2 regions of the Bacillus sp. FDAARGOS_235 genome follow, and region 2 is predicted to be linked to the other one. Evidence: riboswitches for the same ligand, from Rfam matches in the RefSeq annotation. Region 2 holds a riboswitch; the other holds the start of a gene.
The links. A riboswitch is a leader RNA that binds a small molecule or an ion and turns the genes downstream of it on or off. The one in region 2 is predicted to bind cyclic di-AMP.

Region 1: it holds a riboswitch for cyclic di-AMP, as region 2 does, so the genes downstream of both, A6J74_RS07735 (APC family permease) here and A6J74_RS13045 (SipW-dependent-type signal peptide-containing protein) in region 2, are expected to answer to the same signal.

Annotation. Positions count from the first base shown of each region.
Region 1 covers NZ_CP020437.2:1,197,567-1,201,993, forward strand. Annotated here, with positions in the region: gene A6J74_RS07735 (APC family permease) at 1-1,622, opposite strand, end outside; cyclic di-AMP (ydaO/yuaA leader) riboswitch at 1,767-1,914, opposite strand; gene A6J74_RS30370 (hypothetical protein) at 2,055-2,183, shown strand; gene panE (2-dehydropantoate 2-reductase) at 2,246-3,190, opposite strand; gene A6J74_RS07745 (hypothetical protein) at 3,365-4,427, shown strand, end outside.
Region 2 covers NZ_CP020437.2:2,162,430-2,166,856, reverse strand. Annotated here, with positions in the region: gene thiF (thiazole biosynthesis adenylyltransferase ThiF) at 1-383, shown strand, start outside; gene thiD (bifunctional hydroxymethylpyrimidine kinase/phosphomethylpyrimidine kinase) at 399-1,205, shown strand; cyclic di-AMP (ydaO/yuaA leader) riboswitch at 1,295-1,443, shown strand; gene A6J74_RS13055 (hypothetical protein) at 1,537-1,923, shown strand; gene A6J74_RS13050 (hypothetical protein) at 1,937-2,170, shown strand; cyclic di-AMP (ydaO/yuaA leader) riboswitch at 2,433-2,578, shown strand; gene A6J74_RS13045 (SipW-dependent-type signal peptide-containing protein) at 2,677-2,781, shown strand; gene kdpF (K(+)-transporting ATPase subunit F) at 2,778-2,858, shown strand; gene kdpA (potassium-transporting ATPase subunit KdpA) at 2,878-4,427, shown strand, end outside.

The sequences.
Region 1 (4,427 bases), 960 kb from region 2:
ATAATACTTCTATAATGAGAATGCAATGTAACAAGCCTTACTTCAGGTTGCCACTTCTTCCATTTCTCTTCAAATTTCTTTTCCTCTTCTCTGTCAAAAGCAACATATACAGCGATAACTTGATCTGCAGAAAGAGCCTTCGCATAGTTCAATGAATTTTCTACTACATGAGTCATACCAGCTACAGGAACGAGAATTACATTCCCCTCAATCGGAATAAGAGGCTCACAAGTTTTTAAACTTAATTGATCACCGACTGCATCATAATGCTTCTTAATTCGATGGAACAAGAAGATAATAGCAGGTAAGAAAATAAGGATCGACCAAACTTGAGCGAATTTAGTTAAAAAGAACATGCTCATAACGATAAAACTAATGACTGCACCAATTAAATTAACCGTTAATCTTAAAGCCCATCCTTCAGGTTTTTCACGAAGCCATTTTAATACCATACCCGTTTGAGAAAGTGTAAATGGAATAAACACACCTACTGCATATAGCGGAATTAAATGTTCTGTTTGACCTTGGAAAGCTACAATTAAAATAATCGAAGCAATTCCAAGTATAATAATACCGTTTGAGTAACCAAGACGGTCTCCTCTAATCGTAAACATTCTCGGTATGAATTTATCTTTTGCAAGGTTAACTGCTAATAATGGAAATGCAGAATACCCTGTGTTAGCAGCAAGAATTAATATTAAAGCTGTTGTGCCTTGTATGAAATAGTACATGAAATTACGTCCAAATGTTTGTTCAGCAATTTGGGAAACAACAGTTACTTCTTTACTCGGTGTAATTCCGTAATAATAAGCTAAAAATACAATTCCTGAAAATAACACAGCAAGTAATGCACCCATCGCAAGCAAAGTTTTCGCTGCATTGTTTGGTGCAGGATCTTTAAAGTTTGGAATTGCGTTTGAAATCGCTTCAACACCTGTTAAAGCCGAACTACCTGATGCAAATGCTCTTAACAGTAAAAACAAACTAATTCCCGCAACCGGCGTTCCAATCGGCGTGTGTAAGGTCGGTGAAACGTGACCAGTTAAAATATTGTATATCCCTACACCAATTAATATAAATAGTGCTAAAACGAATAAATAAACAGGATATGCTAAAACGGAAGCTGACTCTGTTACACCTCTTAAATTTAATATGGTTATAAATATAACAAATATAATCGCAATGATTACATTATGTGCATGTAAGCTAGGAAAAGCAGATGTTAACGCATCTGTACCTGCTGATACACTTACTGCAACAGTTAAAATATAATCCACTAATAAAGACCCTCCAGCTATTAAGCCTGGATTCATCCCTAAGTTTTCTTTTGATACAACATATGCGCCCCCGCCATGTGGGTAGGCAAAAATAATTTGACGATAAGATAAAATAAGAGCTGTCAATAATACTAATACCCCAATAGCGATCGGAATGGAATACCAATACGCAATCGCTCCAAGACCTGCTAAAGCGATTAAAATTTGCTCTGGTCCGTATGCAACTGATGACAATGCGTCAGAAGATAGAATGGCTAGCGCCTTCGTTTTATTAAGCTTTTGCTCTCCTAACTCAGTTGATTTTAACGGCCTTCCAATTAAAAATCTTTTAATAGATGAAACCACAGCTGTCCACTCTCCAATAATTTTGTACGAACGATTCTGCTTGTTACAGCCAGCAAACTATTTCTTCAGAAAACAAAAAATGTCTACAAGCCATAGCGAAATAGACTTGTAGACATTATTTTTTTTGTCGCACAAGCTCCACCTTCCTTCTCAATATAACGCTTACGAGGTTAGCTGTCGGATTCGGGCCTATGAGTAGCCCTACCTTTTTTTAAGGATTCACCCCATCGGATTATGTACTAATCCGTAAGAACGGGTCCCCCGTACCATGCGGTTTCAGCGATTTAGAAAATTGAAACTGTGGATTATAATACTCCTTTATTTTCAAAATGTAAACAAAAATTTTTAAAAAGAAAAAATTTAAAATGATTGCGCATAATCCGCTGATAAATATACATAATGAATACTAAAAAACCCTTAAAGGAGACCCGTATGTCTAAAAAGAAGAAACCGCTTTTTTCCGATTCATATTTAGATGCAGTAGCAAATGAAATTAATCAGTTATATGGTAAACGTGAACAGGAAATAAACTTGACAGAAAGAATTAAAAGAAACAAATAATTTGTCATACGCAAATAAAAAAGATAGCAATACACTTATATATTGCTATCTTTTTTATTATTTCATACATCTAATTCTATTACGGGTTTGTTAAATGTCATTTCTTCATACACCTTCAAATTTTGATATACCACTCCTAGTAATGGTGCTTCTAAAGAAAATTGTTCTGCTACATCTAGTAAGTATCCTTGCAAATGCTTCCCTTCAATAAACGAACCTTTTTCCATATCACGCTGCATAGAGGACTTCATATCATAAGAAATTTTATCAATCGTTTTCATATGTTCCTGGGCAATATTATCTTTAACTGGAGCTCCTAATACCCTCATAATTTGCACAGATTCCTCAAATAAATTTCGGATAAATTCACGTCCACCTTCACTTTCACGAATTGGTCCTATCGGTGCACGCATTAATGTTGTAACGCCTGACATGACAGTAATAAATAAATATTTATGCCACATATCTTGCGTAATATTTTCACTTAAAACAAAGCTAGCTTTCGTACCTATAAATGCTTTCGTAATACGCTTTATTCTCTCTGAATCTTGAGGCTTAATTTCTCCAAATACAAGTCTGTTGGCAGCACTAGTTTGTACAATTTCTCCTTGATCGTTTAACGTCGTCTCAATAAAGCATAAACCGCCCATTACTTTTTCCCCGCCGAATTCTTTTTGTAATAGCGATAAATGAGCGATACCATTTAACAATGGAATGATTACAGTATTTTCGCCAACAAACGGCTTCAAATCTTGAATTGCCTCGTTTAAGTGATACGCCTTTGTTGAAAATAAAATCACATCAAATGGAGAAGTTCTATCTTCTTTCGTTATCAATTTCGGTTGAAAGGAAAAATCTCCATTCACACTACGAATAACAAGTCCTTTTTCCTCTAATTGTTGTTTTCTTTTGCTGCGAACGAGAAATGTAACATCTTCTCCCTTTTCTACTAATCGGCCACCAAAAAATCCACCGACGCCACCAGCTCCTAATACTAAAATGCGCATACAACATCCCCTTTTCCTCACACAATTATACTAGTTTTAGTATACATAACATTATACATGTCCCTTGTTAAATTAGCTGAATTTTCATTCTTAATCTATTGAAAAAACAAGGTTATTTTCAAGAAAAATTGGGCATGTTGTTTCTATAGCTTATACGGAAAGGAAACAATGTAAATGGAGGCAATACAAACAATCGAAGAAAAAGATGTAACAACAGCTATATTTCAATTTATATTCCCGTTTTCGTTTAAAACTGGATATGAACAAAATATGTTCCCTTTCTTACAAAAAAATAATTTCCGTCCTTTTCGACTTGATCATCTTGAAGATGAAAATACATATTACGGGCAGTTTCAAGTTTCACATCAAAATATGGAAGCATACTATCTTTCATTTACGAATAAAATTCTTTTTCCTCATTCAGAACATCAAAAGGGACTACAGCGCTATTCTAAAGACCTTAATTTAAATGGACATTTAACAACAAATCTTATTTCCGTTCCATTCAAGATACATTCTATTGATGTAACACTTTGTCCTTATGAGCTTGGCTTCTTAACAATTCGAACAGAAGTCAAAACCGCCCCAAACATGACATTATCAGAAGCCATCGAATTTGCTTCTCGCTTCCGTGTGCTTGAAACTAGAAATGATACAACCGAGACCATTTGTATTGAATGTGATGGGAAAAAATATTCACAAGTAGAAAAACTTATATTCGGCGATTTATATCATGGCTTAACAGACTTCTTTGAGAATAAGAGGTTGCGGAGTTCATACTTTCAAACATTCCCCTTCTTTGAAGACCAACGAATGTATGTACAAACCTTATTATCTATTAACAAAAAGTCAGACCTTCATGTAGTTGATGTATATCGAGCTTCCAGTCTTTCCGGATTAACAGACGATGGTAAGCCGTATATTAGTGCAAATAATGTTCCTTATATTCACGATTATTTAACAAAGCATTCTTATCAAAGATGGGCTCCTAACCGTTATTTTATTATGGAAGAACATATTTTCACATGTATAACAAATGAAGGTGAAAAAGAAGTCACTAAACTTGCTAGTCAAATGTACGGAGAATTTTATTACGCTTTATTATTAAACCTATTTCATAAAGTTGTTTTATTAAAGATGGCGAATGCTTATGCTGAGCTAAATATTGAACAAGATACAAATGAAATAGAGAAATTAATTTATTCAATCAATTCGTTTACAGCCAATTATTTTTCTT
Region 2 (4,427 bases):
TTCGAGATGGACTTGTATCGTTTGATATGTGGAAGAATGAGTATTCCTGTATGAATGTGCAAAAACTTCGCAAACATAATTGTCCTTCGTGCGGAGAGAATGCATTATATCCGTATTTAAATAAAGAGAACACATCGAAAACAGCAGTTTTATGCGGGAGAAATACAGTTCAAATTAGACCACCTCATAAAGAAGAAATGGATTTTGAACAATATAAACAGCTACTAGAAGGCCGTGTGAATAATTTAAATGTAAATCCATATTTACTATCTTTCTCTGTTGAAGAAAAGAGGTTAGTTGCCTTCAAAGATGGCCGTGTACTTGTACATGGAACGAAAGATATAAGCGAAGCAAAGACGATTTATCATCGCTATTTTGGATAGAAAAGGATGAGTGAGATGGAAGTGAATAAAGCTTTAACAATTGCAGGATCTGATAGCGGCGGTGGTGCTGGTATTCAAGCGGATTTAAAAACATTCCAAGAGCTTAGTGTGTATGGGATGACGGTTATTACGGCAATTACTGCTCAAAATACGCTTGGCGTTCAAGGGGTATATCCTGTTCCGTTAGAAGGTATTACGGAACAGCTGAATTCAATTGGTACGGATTTAACACCAGATGCAGTGAAACTAGGAATGTTATTTAGTAGTGAAATTATTCAAATTGTGGCAGAACAGATTAAGAAATTTGGTTGGAATAATATTGTGCTAGATCCTGTTATGATTGCAAAGGGCGGAGCATCATTATTACAGCAAGAAGCAGTTCAAGCATTAAAGGAATATTTATTACCAGTAGCAACAGTTATTACACCGAATGTTCCAGAAGCTGAAGTGTTAACTGGGATGGAGATTCATAATATAGAAGATAGTAAGAAAGCTGCGAAAGTATTGCACGAATTAGGTGCTAAATATGTGCTTATGAAGGGCGGACATGCGGAATATCAAGGTAATGAAGTAATTGATTTACTCTTTGATGGAGAAGAGTTTATTGAATTTAGAAGTGAACGAATTCCTTCGAAACAAACGCACGGAAGTGGCTGTACATTTGCTTCAGCAGTTACAGCTGGACTTGCGAAAGGATACTCAATGGACGAAGCAGTTCAAGAGGCAAAACGATTTATTAGTATAGCAATTGAAGAGCCATTGAATATTGGTAGTGGTCATGGACCAACGAATCATTTTGCGTATAAATTGAATAAAGCATAAGCATGAAGAATGAAAAGGCCAGTTTTACAACTGGCTTTTTTTGTTTACTTTTTCAAAATACAAGAGTAATATATCAGCCAGAATACATTTTTTGTAATACGCTGAGTCCAAATATATGGAGCGGAGGAACCAATTTTGTGCATCGTCACTTGGGGTGAATCTTTCAGTTTTGAAAGTAGGGCTACTCTCAAAGCCCGAATCCGACAGCTAACTTCGTAAGCGTTTTGAGAGAGGACGGTGCCATGATGGATACATCACTTCATCGATCCGATTAGTATAGGGGAATATCAATCTACGTTTGAATTCTTTTATGCTAAGGAGGATGAGGTACATGGAACTAACACTTATTTGTGTTGGAGAAAAAAACAAGGTAAAGAGTTTAAGAGAGCTAGTAGCATTTCAGCATGAGTTAATTATTTTTACAGCCAATGAAGAGATAGCGGCTGAAGTTAGAGATTATGGGTTTGAATCAGCTTATAGCTGTAATAAGGAGAAAGATTTTACTAGTATGTGCACACGAATTAAGAAGGTGATTTTACTAGGGGATGAGCTTCCAACAGTTAGTTTCTTCACAGAACACATTCGTTTTTCTTTTCAAGCGCCTATTACTGTTGTTACAAGGAATAAACGATATCCAGCGCGGCTCTATGAAACAATTGGAGCTAAATTTGTCGTGTTTACGAACTGTGATAATATTTCGTTTTTATTTTTTGAATAGGGCGGGGGAAGAAATGATGAAGGTACTACTATTTGGAGATATAGCAAATCGTTGGGCGGTATCGATCGAGAGGGTTCAAGAATTGGCACAGATTGATCCTATTTTTCCAGGGCCATATATTTTATTACCATCAAAAGATGCTTTGTATTTAGAGGCGGATATTACCGAGTATGAGCAGTTACATGCAGAATTATCACAAGTTTATATCCGTGGGAGAAATTTACGTGCTTTTTTATGTGGTAAATAAATTCTGAATGAAAACGAGAGCGAATGTTAAGTGTGCCTAAGTGGGGTGCTTATATACATTCGCTCTTTTTTTATATATAAAAGGTCATTTCTATGAAAAAGAAAGAAAAGACAAGAAAACAGATGAAAGAATATTAATAATACGTAATGTAAGCGTTTAAATAGCGTAATATTTTCTTATTTTAAGTAATTTACCTCTTTACAAGTGAAATATAGAGGAGTATATTTACTCTCATAAATCATTTATCAAATTTCCAAAAAAAAACCTAAAATCGCTGAGTTCCAGAAATGGAGCGGGGGAACCAATTTTGTGCATCGTCACTTGGGGTGAATCTTTCAGTTTTGAAAGTAGGGCTACTCTTTAGGCCCGAATCCGACAGCTAACCTCGTAAGCGTTTAGAGAGGAGGTTTACTTTTTGTTGTTCATTTTTTGAACACTGAGTAGAGCTCAGTGTTCTTTTTTAATATTTTAATGGTAAATTTTAACATTTAAAGTGAGGGATTGTTATGTTAGATGTTGTGATGATCGGAATTTTTGTTGTATTAGTAGCATCGATGGCAAGTCTTGCAAGTTGGTCAGATAAAGTTGTGAAAGAAGGGAAGCAATCATGATGATTGCCTTATCGGTTATTGTTGCAGCGATTACGGTGTACTTAGTATACGCATTATTAAATCCAGAAAAGTTTTAATTAGGGGGAATCATTCATTATGATTTGGATTGCAGTCATTATTACAATGCTCTTGTTTATTTTAGTAGCAAAGCCAACGGGGATTTATTTAGAGAAAGCCTTTCAAGGTAGCAAAATGCTAGATAAAGTATTCGGGCCTTTTGAGAAACTTATTTTTAAAATTACAGGTGTAAAAGGATACAATCAAACGTGGAAACAGTATGCATTATCATTAGTTCTACTCAACGGATTTATGATTGTCGTTGTATATTTCATTTTTAGATTACAAGGTGTATTGCCATTAAATCCAGCGCATATTGAAGGGATGGAGCCTACGCTCGCTTTTAATACAGCGATTAGTTTTATGGCTGATACAAACTTACAACATTACAGCGGTGAAAATGGTTTATCTTATTTATCACAATTAATCGGGATTACATTTTTAATGTTTGCGGCACCAGCAACGACGTTAGCGATTGTTATGGCTTTTATAAGAGGACTTGCTGGAAAAGAACTTGGCAACTTTTTCGTTGATTTTACGAGGGCGTTAACGAGAGTGTTTCTTCCTATCGCATTTATTGCAGCGTTAGTCTTTGTCGCACTTGGTGTACCACAAACGTTAGATGGGGCGGTTACAGCACAAACGATTGATGGAGCAAAACAAAGTATTTTACGAGGGCCTGTTGCATCATTCGTTTCTATTAAGGAACTTGGGAATAACGGCGGTGGATTTTTCGGGGCAAACTCTACACATCCTTTTGAAAATCCAGGACAAATGAGTAATATTTTGCAAATGATGCTTATGATGTTATTACCAACAGCACTTCCATTTACGTACGGACGAATGGTAGGAAATAAAAAACAAGGGCGTATCCTTTTCGTTTCACTATTCATGGTGTTTTTACTAGGATTTATAACGATTACGACATCTGAACTAAACGGGAATCCGGCATTAAATGGAATGGGTATCGAACATGTACAAGGAAGTACAGAAGGGAAAGAAGTACGATTTGGAACAGTATTCTCTTCACTATACGCAACAGTAACGACAGCTGCTGAAACAGGGGCCGTTAATACGATGCATGATACGTTAACGCCAATTGGCGGTTTAGTTCCACTCGTAAATATGATGTTGAATACAGTATACGGCGGTGTTGGAGCGGGCTTTATTAATATTATTATGTATGCAATTATTGCAGTCTTTATATCTGGATTAATGGTCGGAAGAACACCAGAGTTTTTAGGTAAAAAGATTGAAGGTAAGGAAATGAAATTAATTGCAGTAACGATTCTATTTCATCCATTACTTATCTTAGGATTTTCTGCATTAGCTCTTTCAACAAGTTTAGGAACGGATGCGATTTCTCATTCCGGTTTTCACGGTTTAACGCAAGTTGTATATGAATACACATCGTCAGCTGCGAATAATGGATCTGGATTTGAAGGATTAGCAGATAATACACCGTTTTGGAATATTACGACTGGTTTAGTTATGTTTTTAGGACGCTATTTCAGTTTAATTACGATGCTAGCTGTAGCAGCTTCATTGAAAGAGAAGACGGTAGTACCAGAAACAGTCGGAACGTTCCG